DNA from 2 places in the Brevibacillus choshinensis genome. Region 2 is predicted to be linked to the other one. Evidence: riboswitches for the same ligand, from Rfam matches in the RefSeq annotation. Region 2 holds a riboswitch; the other holds the start of a gene.
The links. A riboswitch is a leader RNA that binds a small molecule or an ion and turns the genes downstream of it on or off. The one in region 2 is predicted to bind cobalamin.
Positions count from the first base shown of each region.

Region 1 (5,807 bases), 2.7 Mb from region 2:
TTCTTAGCTGCTTATCAAAGCTATGCGGGACCGAGCTTTCACTATGATCCATACTGGGATTTATTATCCTTGACCGACATTCTCTTTGGAGAGCCGCAAGTCTATGCGGGCTGGACAGCGCTCGGGGTCACGGGATTGACCGACGCCTTGATTGCCGAACGGCTGGAAGCGTACGCCAAAAGCCTGTTGAACGAGTGCTGAGGGCCATTCGAGAGCCATTCAAACAAAACCTGGCCGTGTTGTGGTAAAGTGGAAATATTCGAGCAATAGGACAAAGCAAGCACCGATCCAAAGGAGGCAAGATTAGGTATGCAGCAGGCAGAACCACTCGACTTGGGGAACCGCATCCATCTGATCGACGGTCATGACATGGGCTGGAAGGAACGCACAGGTACTTATGTCATCCAAGAAAGGGAATTGACTTTGGTCGAAACTGGCCCCAGTGTGTCTGTTCCCTATATTCGAGAAGGATTAGCGAAGCTGGGCTACACGACGGAGCAAGTCAAATACATCATCGTCACCCACATTCATTTGGACCATGCGGGTGGCGCTGGATTGTTTTTGCGCGATTGTCCGAATGCAGCGATCGTGGTTCATCCAAAGGGAGCGCGACATCTTGTAGACCCGAGCCGCCTCATAGATGGTGCGCGAGCGGTCTACGGAGAACAGTTTGATTCCCTGTTCGAGCCGATCGTGCCCGTTCCACAGAATCGCTTGATTACCAAAGCGGATGGGGAGACCCTCCGTATCGGACCGGATTGCGTGCTGGAATTCATGGATTCTCCCGGGCACGCGAAGCATCATTTCAGCATATACGATCCAGTCAGCAACGGCATGTTTACAGGAGATACGGTAGGTGTGCATTACCCGCAGCTGCGCAGAGACGGGATCGATCTCTTCTTGCCATCTACTTCACCCAACCAGTTTGATCCGGATGAAATGCTTGGCTCCATTGAGCGTTACAGAGCGCGGGACTTAAGCCGCATCTACTTCGGTCACTTCGGCGCGACGGAGAAGGTAGCGGATGTATACAGCCAAATCACCGAGTGGCTCCCGGTATTTGTACGTGAAGGGAAAGAGGTCTTGGCAAAAGGACTCTCGCATGACGATCTGGCCGAGCGGCTTCTGAATCGGGTAAAAGCCAGTTTGCAGTTGCGAAACGTCCCGGAAGATCATGAGGTATACGAGGTCATCTCGCTGGACCTGTCTGTCTGTTCGATGGGGATTGTCGATTATTTGCAAAAGAAAAGCCGCTAGTTTCATGTTCAGGGAAAGAAGGGCCGGCACTCGCAAAGGGGGCATTGGTTCTTCTTTTTTTGAGGAAGGAATGCTAATATGATGGGGGAGTATGAGCAGGTGGACAATTACATAACAGTAGTTGTGAACAGGTGCCTATCGCCCCTTTTGGGGGCAGGGTGAAAAGGGAAGCCGGTGCAAGTCCGGCGCGGTCCCGCCACTGTAAACGGGTTCATGTCGATTTCGATGCCCCGATAGCCAGGAGACCTGCCTGTTTGCTTGCGCGCTGTGTTCCTTCGCGGAAAGGAGCGGCCGGAACGATTGTCTCGTGCAAATGGAAAAGCATGTACGTACGCCATTTGGGACCTGAAACCGACCCTTCGCTTCTGTAGTGGGAGCGAAGGGTTTTTTACATGCGGCGGATTCTTATCCAGTCTGCCAAAGGCCTCGCGTAGCCGAGCTTATCAATGGGCGTACGAGTGAAGAAAGGAAGAAGTAGGGAATGAAAGTGAATCGATTTTGGAAGCTGGCCTTTCCAGTTTTGGCAACCTTGAGTCTGATTGGCTGCAGCAACAGTCAGCCAGCACAGCCTGAGAAACCTGCGGCCGAGCAACAGTCAGCCACGGATACTGCCGCCGGGACTGCAGCTAAACAGACTACCTATCCGCTTACGGTCAAAGACGCAACTGGAAAAGAGGTGACGATCGCCAAAGCACCTTCACGGATCGTCTCCACTTCCCCGGCCGAGACCGAGATCCTGTTTGCCCTCGGCTTGGATGAGCAGATTGCCGGAGTGTCCGATTACGATGATTATCCAGAGGCAGCCAAGTCAAAGCCGAAGGTCGGCGGAGTCGTGAAGCCGAATGAAGAAGCTATCCTGTCGCAGAGCCCTGATCTCGTGATCGGCGGCATCTCCATGGAAAAGCCGGTGGCAGAGAAGCTGAAAACATTAGGCATGCCTGTCTATGTGACCCAGCCGAAAAAAGTGGACGACATTATGGCGAACATTCTGGTGATGGGAACGATTACGAATCGACAAGAGCAAGCGGAGAAATTGGTTGCTCAAATGAAGAACGATATTGCACGGGTGAAAGATGCCGTGAAAAATGTGAAGCCGGAAGACAGAAAAAAGGTGTACCTCGAATTTTCACCGGGTTGGACGGTCGGAAAAGGGGAATTCATGGATGAGCTGATCACCATGGCAGGGGCGACAAACATTGCGGCGGATACCGAAGGGTGGAACCCGATCAGCGAAGAAAAAATCGTCAAGGACGATCCGGATGTGATTCTATACGCCAAAGGCATCACGGATGACAAAACGGGCAAGCAACTGGAAGATATCATAAAAAACCGCAGCGGATGGGAAAAGATGAAGGCGATTCGCGACCAACAGATCTTCGGGATGGATCAAAATACGCTGTCACGCCCAGGTCCACGCATCACAGAAGGACTGATAGAGGTAGCCAAGGCCATTTATCCCGATTTGGTGAAATAGCATGAGGGGAAGACTGATTGCTTGGATAGGGGCGGGCTTCCTGCTGTTGCTCGCATCTGTCATCATCAGCATTTCCCTAGGGGCAGCCAATCTGCCGCTCTCTCAGGTGTGGCTGATTCTGCTGCACCAGATTCCCGGTTTTTCAAACATGGGTGCAGGGAGTTGGCCGGAATCAGCCGAACAGATCGTGATGAAGGTTCGTTTTCCCCGGGTTGTCCTGGCTGTATTGGTCGGAGCGTGTCTGTCCTTGGCTGGAGCAGGGTTTCAGGGAGTCCTGCGCAATTCCTTGGCTGATCCTTACACCATGGGAGTCGCCTCCGGTTCGGCTGTTGGGGCTGCCTTTTTGATTCTGTTTGGACTGCAGATCCCCTTCCTTGGTGAATGGAGCACCCCTGTCTTGGCATTTCTCACTGGCTTTTTCAGCCTCTGGATTGTCATGAGGCTGGCCAACACGCAGGGCAAGCTGCAGACAGAGACATTGCTCTTGTCTGGGGTCGTCGTACAGGCTTTTTTGGGCTCATTGGTATCCTTTATGGTTTCGCTGTCCGATCAGACGGTCAACGAGATCGTGTTCTGGCTGATGGGTAGCCTGTCATTTCGCGGCTGGTCCTTTACCTATGTCCTGCTGCCGTATCTGATCGTCAGTTTCGTCATTTTGATTGCATACTCTCGTGCGCTCAACCTGTTTGCGCTGGGAGAAAGGCAGGCTGCGCATTTGGGCGTGAATGTCGATCGGACGAAGCTGATCGTGCTGGTTGTCTCGACTTTGGTTACGGCTGCTGCGGTATCCATTTCAGGCATCATCGGCTTCGTCGGTCTGGTCGTTCCTCATTTGGTCCGCATGCTGGTGGGGCCGGACTATCGTATCCTGATACCGATGGCGACGATCTTTGGCGGGATTTATGTGCTCTGGGCCGATACGCTTGCGAGAATGCTTCTCGTTCCGACGGAGATACCGCTTGGCGTAGTCACCGCGTTTTTGGGAGCTCCGTTTTTTGCATACTTGCTGAAAAAGAACAAACGAACAGGGGGGAGGTAGCCGGATGATCGAGGTCAAAGCCTTGCACAAGTCTTTTCACGGGAAATCCGTTGTGACAGACGTGAGCTTCGCGGTGGAGCGAGGAGAGTTTTTTGGCATCATCGGACCAAATGGCAGCGGCAAATCGACGCTGATGAAAATGATTTCCGGCGTCATTTCGCCCGATGGAGGAGAGATTTTGATAGCGGAAAAGCCGATCGGCTCCTATTCGCGCAAAGCTCTTGCCCGTCTTCTGGCGGTTCTCGAGCAAGAAGCGCTCCCCCCGGTCGGCTTTCGTGTGCGTGAAGTATTGGAGATGGGACGTTTTCCTTATCAAAATTGGCTGGGCGAAGAAGCAGAGGATCCCACTCCACTGATTGATGAAATTGTAGGCATGCTCGGACTGGCAGAGCTGGAGGATCGGACGCTCGACCAGCTGAGCGGAGGAGAAAAGCAGCGTGTTGCCCTTGGGAAATCCCTCGTGCAAAAGCCGATGCTGCTCCTGCTCGATGAGCCGACGACGTATCTCGATATCGGCTATCAAATCCAGCTGATGGATATCGTGCGCAGCTGGCAAAAGAATACACAGGTCACCGTGGTGGCCGTGCTGCACGACTTGAATCTCGCTTCCCTTTACTGTGATCGCATCCTGATGGTGCATAAAGGCAATCAGATCCGTGTAGGAGATCCTCGCGACATCCTGCAAAGCAGCTTGATTGAACAAGTATACGGGACGCGACCGATCGTAATGGAGCACCCCGTTCATCAGCTCCCTCAAATCATCCTGCAATCCGGTACCTAGTCCAAGGAGGGCATGCAAAAATGGTTGTGCTGATTACAGGCGGCGCCAAAAGCGGAAAAAGCACGTTTGCAGAAAGGTACGCTGCCAAGCTCGGCTCAGCAGGCATCTACATCGCAACGTCCCCCGTATTCGATGATGAGCTGCAGGCGAGGGTTCTGGAGCACCAGCAGCGCAGGGAAATGTCCTCGATTCGATGGGAAACGATCGAGGAGGAATTCGAGCTGGATGCAGTGTTAAAAAAGCTGGCCGATGATAACGAGCTTGCGGACACGGTCGTGCTTGTGGATTGCTTGATTTTGTGGCTGTCAAATTGGCTCATGCGTTGCGGCCAGCACGATGCCGTGCAGCGGATTTTGGTGCAGCTCGATCGTTTGGAGCAGACTCTTCTGACATTCCCTGGGACGCTGCTGTTGGTCACAAATGAAGTCGGCTATGGAATCGTGCCAGAATATCCGCTGGGTCGTATTTTTCGGGATCTCGCAGGCGTCATGAATCAGCGGATGGCGGCTGTGAGTGACCGTGTGTTCCTCGTCACGGCAGGCATTCCGATCGAATTGAAAAGCAGGGAGTTCAAGATGTAAGAGGCGGGCAACCTTGCCAAAAAGGTTGGCATATTCACGCTTTCTAATGATATAATGTAAGAAAAGCAATGGAAGGGATCAGGATACCATGCGTCCCCACAGGACGATCTGGAAACGTTATGACCTCTCCTACATCTAGCTTCGTAGTAGTCGCTCGTCACTTTGACGACCAACCTACTACGGAAGCGAGGTCTTTTGTATGAGTAGCGACTTATACTTGCGAATTTCCTCCTTAGTCGGTTGGCCGTCTGTGCCAAAATCGACAAAATTGCGAGGAATTCAAGATGAGGAGAGCGCTGCAGGTAACACGACGATACAGTTTGATTTTGTTTGGAGCATTATTGTTAGCTTTCACGTATTTTCACATTAATTTTCAAAACCACTTGTCTGAAGGTGGTTTCGTCGGTCTGGGTCTGATAGCAAAATACGCGTTTGACCTGTCCCCGGCGACCATGATGCTCTTGCTGGATATCCCACTGTTTTTGGTGGCATGGCTGGTGAGAGGACGTCAGTTTATCTGGGATACGATTTTTGCATCTTTATCGTTTACTGTTTTTTACGATCTGTTTGAGCGATTTTCCCCCATCGTCATTGACCTTAGCCGAATGATGCCGGTCGCATCGATTCTGTCAGGTGTTCTCACCGGATTGGGTACGGGACTGGTTCTGCGCTATG
Region 1 is NZ_CP069127.1:3,966,344-3,972,150, reverse strand. It holds gene JNE38_RS20005 (phosphotransferase family protein) at 1-201, shown strand, start outside; gene JNE38_RS20000 (MBL fold metallo-hydrolase) at 310-1,257, shown strand; cobalamin riboswitch at 1,370-1,525, shown strand; gene JNE38_RS19995 (ABC transporter substrate-binding protein) at 1,739-2,731, shown strand; gene JNE38_RS19990 (FecCD family ABC transporter permease) at 2,733-3,770, shown strand; gene JNE38_RS19985 (ABC transporter ATP-binding protein) at 3,775-4,551, shown strand; gene cobU (bifunctional adenosylcobinamide kinase/adenosylcobinamide-phosphate guanylyltransferase) at 4,572-5,132, shown strand; gene JNE38_RS19975 (YitT family protein) at 5,417-5,807, shown strand, end outside.
Region 1: it holds a riboswitch for cobalamin, as region 2 does, so the genes downstream of both, JNE38_RS19995 (ABC transporter substrate-binding protein) here and cobO (cob(I)yrinic acid a,c-diamide adenosyltransferase) in region 2, are expected to answer to the same signal.

Region 2 (5,807 bases):
GTTCTTGTAGAACGCGCGGTTTCCGGCGAGGCCGAAATTGACGGAATCGAACCAGTAGTTCATGAACATGTACGGATCGCCGAAGTCAGGGCTCCATACACCCATGGCGAGGTCAAACTCCCCTTTGTCGATCATTTCGCGGGAAGTCGCATACGCAATCTTCTTCAGGTTCAGCTTCACGCCGATGTCAGAGAAAAAGGCTTGCAGAGCGAGTGCTTCTGTTTCCCACCAGGCTTTGTTGTCGGAGTACAAGAGATCGATCGTCAGGTTGGCAGCGCCTGCTTCAGCCAGCAGTGCTTTCGCTTTTTCCACATCGCGCTTGTATTGAGGAGCGGATTCGTCGTAGCCCCACAGGCCTTTTGGAATCGGACCGCGCATTTGGGTAGCGTAGCCTTCTTGGACGGATTCGGTCAGGGCATCGTAATCGATTGCGTAGCTAAGCGCTTGGCGTACTTTTGGATTTTGCAGAGCCGGATTGCCTTTGGAGGAGTTTACGTAGATGTAGTCGACAAAGAGGCTCGGCTTTTGCAGGACATCGACGTTCGGCAGATCTTTGAGTGCTTTGAGCTGCTCGTTTGGAATCCCTTCGGCGATGTCGATCTCGCCTTGTTCGAGCTGCAAGCGTTGTGCAGTAGCATCTGGGATGATTTTAAAGAAGATGTTTTGGAGTGCAGGCTTCACAGATGAGTTCGGGTTGAGAGTCAGCTTGAGGTATTCGCCTTTTCTCCATTCGGTGAGCTGATAGGGACCGCTGCCCATGGTGTTGTTTGCGAGGAAGTTTTGGCCGAGATCACCATTTTGTTCTTTTTCCATGACCTTCGGATTGACGATGCCGCCATAGTTCGCTGCCAGGGTGGAAAGGAACGGCGGGAAGTTCTTCGAGAGAACGAATGTGACGCTGGTCGGGGAGTCTACTTTTACTTCTTTGATCACACTGTAGACGTCAGCAGGACCTTTTTTGATTTTGAGAGTACGGTCAAAGGTGAATTTCACTGCTTCGGCGGTAACGGGAGTGCCGTCCGAGAATTTGTTGCCTTCCGCGAGAGTGAAGGTCCAGGTAAGACCGTCTTCGCTCACTTTCCATTCTTTTGCCAGACCCGGCTTCACTTCGGTCGTCTCACCGTCGTACTCGACCAGACGCTGGTAGGTAGGATAGGTGATTTTCCATGCGCTGTTGTCAAAGGTGACGGCTGGATCGAGTGTGCCTTGATCGGAAGTGATCCCTACGAACAGCGTGTCAGCCGGAGTAGTTGACGCAGGCTTCGCTGCCTCGGCAGGTTTGCTTTCCGCTGGCTTGGCCTCACCCTGGGACTGGTTCGCTGGCGCGCTGCTGCACGCGGAAACCATCAGGGAGAGGACGAGCAGGGAAGAAGTGAAGAGAGATGACCATCGACGCTTCAATGAATTCGACCCCCAAAGACTATAATATATTTAATTAATTTTTAATATATTGCAAATATTGACCTTATTCAACAATTTTTTCGTTCATTTCCAAAATCCCGCCGTAGATCGGCTGGCTGTTAGTCTGACGGGCCCAGGAGCGAGTACCGTACTCGTAGTGCCACCATTCATGGGAGTAGTTCGTGAATCCGGCGCTGATCATGACGTGGTAAAGAAGACGGCGGTTGCTCTGAATCTCCAAATCTTTTTCAGTAGGCTCCGCGAGCTCCTCGAAGTGGCGGGTCATCGCCAACTCGGTAAAATCGTCAAAATCCGTCCCCATGTCCAGCCAGCCGCCTGGTCCGGCGATAGTCAGGTCGACCGCTCCACCAGAGAGGTGGGGAGAAGGGATTTGAATATCGGTCGTAGGCTTTGCGACGAATTTGCTGAGCTCCCGGGTAATCGCTTCTTCATCCGTCCAGCCTTGTGAGAGCAGGTCTTGGCGGAATCCTTCGTACAAGGATGCTTGTACTTCATAGGAACGCCAGCCATCGAACACGACCAGCTGCAAGCCGTCTGGAAGCCGTTCGGCGGCAAGTGCCAGTCTGTCCGCCGCTCCCTTGCGCAAATAGGCTTCGGTCTGGGTGCCCGCATAGCCGAGATGGTAGTAAGCGGGATAGACTGTGATTCTGGGAGACAAGGTAGAGAGAGGGACCATCGCTTCGCCGCATTCGATCACAGGAGGCGTGAAAGCTGTCCGGTCATCGTGTATGGCTGGAATGCGAGGATAGTTCATTTTCGTTCACCTCCTTGGGCAGGTTTGATTGTTTGAAAGAATTGGGCGACTTTAGGAAATATCGTAGCGGAAAAAGGGTTTTTAGTAAACTGTAATTATATTTAATTTTCTGCAATTATGAGTCGGAGTACATGAAAAAAGTGCCTCTTCAAGCCGTGGACAGCTTGCGGGGCACTCGCTTTTTTGCATTTTCATCGTTTTTTTCTAACGAACGTAGATTTTGGTTTTTGCTTTGCCTACTCGTATTTGGCCGCTCGAGTCTTGCTTGACGCTGACTTCGAGGGTGTACGTTCCCTTTTTCGCGGGCTTGAAGCGGTAGATGTATTTGTATCCGCGAAGGTCGTCATCGTAGGTACCGATGAACTGGACTACGCTCGGATTGTTCCACGACATGTAGTGCTCGGAGGAACCCGAATCCTTGTTCAAGGGATAAGTGACAGTCAGATAGATTTCTTCCCCTGCTTTCATATAAGCCGTGTTAGGGGAGAGGGAGACGGCGATGGTGGGGTTTTCTTTGACTTCGAATTTGTAGAATCCTATACCCTCCCATACTTCTTTTGTCTTTTCATCCTGCATCTTATTGAAAAAGAAAGGCATATACGTTCCCGGTATTTTCGGCGTAAAGTAGCCGGTCGTTACATAAAAGTTTCCTCTGCGTACGGTGCGGACTTGCTCGACTTTTTGCGTGTCATCCACTGAGTTCATGGAGTAAAAGTGAAAATTCCCTTCTTTTGTTATTTCCCCTTTGTAGGGCGTAGTCACGGTAAATTTGATTTTTTGTCCGACGATCAGATTCTTAGACGGGGAGATCACGAAACCAGAATCCACACTTGGAATGACTCCAGGCATGTTGTCTTTGACGCGGATGGTCACGGATGCGTGGCCGACCCATGCTTGCCCTTCTCCATGCATGGAAATGGAATAGTCAAAAGTCTTTTCCCCGATGTATTCCGCTTGGAAAGTCACTCTCGAAACATAATGACCGTCTACGATCTTAGTCTCAGCAGACTCTTTGACATTTGTGAAAAAGGCCTCGTAATAGTCTCCTTTCTTTTCTGTGACAGCTTCGATGGTGATTTCATCATCGAGTTTGGGCTCACCTTCCTCGGATAACACCGTCAGCTTCACCGGCACTTCTATTTTTTCCGCTGCTTGTGCCGGCACGTACGCAAACAGCAAGGCCACCATGAGCAATCCCATCCAGACAGCCCGAATACGAGACAGATTCTTACATGATTCCGCCAACTTTCTCACTCCTTATTTGGAAGATATATCCTAACCATTTTCCCAGCTTTTGCTTGAATCCCCACAGGCATTTGCTATTATTAAAGCAAGTGCTTGTCATAGAAGACAGCGTCAATTGAATACGTTAGTACAAACAGGTCCTTGTTTCTGCGAAATCCTTTTGCAGGAGCAAGGTTAAAAGGGAAGTTTGGTGAAATGCCAACGCGGTCCCGCCACTGTAAGAGAGGAGCCCATCTTCACGGCGTCAGCCATCCACTGCCCAATAGGGAGCGGGAAGGAGAAGAGGGGTGATGATCCTCGAGCCAGGAGACCTGCCTGTTTTTGTGTGTGCACTGATTTCCTTCGGGTCAAAGGAAGAGGTGAGGATCGTTGCTTGATTGCCATCCGCGCTTTGTTTTCCTTTCATGTTTGAGGGAGAACGAAGCGTTTTTTATTTATTGATTTGCGGGAGGATTCACAATGAATAAACAAGACGCCAAACGAGGATTGCTGCTGGTCTATACAGGAGACGGCAAGGGAAAAACAACGGCTGCACTCGGGCTCGCTGTACGGGCTACGGGTCGGGGCAAAAAAGTGCTGATGGTGCAGTTCATCAAGTCGCCGGAACGTACCTACGGGGAAAAGCTCGTCTTTGACAAAATCGGGATTGAGATCGTGCAAAAGGGGATTGGCTTTACCTGGACCAAGACGCCGGAAGAGCATCGCGCTGCCTTGAAGGAAGCGTGGGACTATGCGAAGGAACAGCTGCTCAGCGGCGGCTACGATGTCGTCATTTTCGATGAGCTGAACAACGCGCTGGCCATCGACCGTTTTCCTATTGATGACGTGCTGCCCCTTGCGGATGTGCTGGAGACGATCCAAAGCAGGCCGAAGCATATTCACCTCGTGATTACGGGCCGAAGCGCCAAGCAGGAAATCATGGACATGGCTGATCTGGTGACAGAGATGAAGCCGATCAAGCACTACTACGATGAAGGAATCCCCGCTGTGTTGGGAGTGGAATTCTGATGGGCGTGCTGGAAACCTTCGGGCATGGCGGTGACCTGCTGACAGCGGCTGAGCGGTTTGGCGTGGCCCCAGGCGAGTTCCTCGATTACAGCGCCAACATCAATCCGCTCGGGATGCCGGAGAGTGTCAGACAGATGCTGGTCGATTCGATCGGAGAAGTGACGAGATATCCGGACCCTGGGCACCGTGAGTTTCGTCAGGCTCTGGCTGATCGCCTCGGTTTGCCACAGTCATGGCTGCTGTCTGCAAATGGAGCGGCAGAAGCGATGGCAATCGCGATTCTCGGTCTCGCGCCGCAGACGGTCGGAGTGGTCTATCCGTGTTTTTCCGAATACGCGCAGCTCGCCACCCAGTTCGGCGCACGAGTCGTCGGCTGCTACGGCGTGGAAGAGAATGGATACAAGCCGGATATGGGAGATCTGCATCGATTGTTTGAAGAAGCCGATCTGATCTTCGTAGGCTCACCGAACAATCCGACAGGCGTCTTGTACCAGCAGGATGAGCTCTTGAAAATGGCGGACTGGGCTGAGCAGACGAAGACGTGGCTGGTCGTAGACGAAGCCTTTCTCGACTTTGTGGAGGAGGAGCGGCAGTTTACATTGGCGGATCGGTTAGAAAGCTTTCCGCACGTCATCCTCATGCGATCGATGACCAAGATGTACGCGATACCCGGACTGCGCCTCGGCTACGCGATCGCACATCCCGAGGTGATCGGCCGCATGCGCGAAAAGCAGGTGAGCTGGAGCGTCAATGCATTGGCGCTGCGGGCAGGGGTGCTTTGCCTTGCAGAGCAGTCATACGAGGAAAAGACGCGCGAGTTGATCGCTTTCGAACGTGACTACCTCACCCGGTTTATCCGAGATGAGCTCGGCTGGAAGGTCTGGGCGGGGGAAGCGAACTTTTTGCTGATGCGTTCGCCGGCCTCTAAGACCGCCGAGCAATTGCAAGCGCTCCTCGGCAAAAAAGGAATCCTGATCCGAAGCTGTGCCATGTATCCGGGCTTGACTGCGCATGATGTGCGGATCGCCGTCCGCGGTCCAAAGGAAAATGAACGGCTGGTGAAAGCCCTGCGCGATGTCTGGTGCGACGGGAGGTGGGCGTAAGTGAGTCTGATCCTGGTGACAGGAGGCGTACGCTCCGGAAAAAGCCGCTTTGCGGAGGAACTGGCCGAGAAGACGAGCGGTTCCGTGATCTACGTAGCGACAGGGGAAGCATGGGACGAAGAGATGACGGCGAGGATCGAGAAGCATCAGGCCCGCCGACCCGCTCATTGGGGATGTGTCGAGGCTTTTGGTCAGCTCGCCGACGTGCGTGCCGCCAGTGCCGGTTATGAGGTGGTGCTGGTCGATTGCCTCTCCACGTGGGTGAGCAACCGGTT
Region 2 is NZ_CP069127.1:1,224,736-1,230,542, forward strand. It holds gene JNE38_RS06565 (ABC transporter substrate-binding protein) at 1-1,401, opposite strand, end outside; gene JNE38_RS06570 (M15 family metallopeptidase) at 1,466-2,176, opposite strand; gene JNE38_RS06575 (hypothetical protein) at 2,381-3,421, opposite strand; cobalamin riboswitch at 3,540-3,754, shown strand; gene cobO (cob(I)yrinic acid a,c-diamide adenosyltransferase) at 3,881-4,429, shown strand; gene cobD (threonine-phosphate decarboxylase CobD) at 4,429-5,532, shown strand; gene cobU (bifunctional adenosylcobinamide kinase/adenosylcobinamide-phosphate guanylyltransferase) at 5,533-5,807, shown strand, end outside.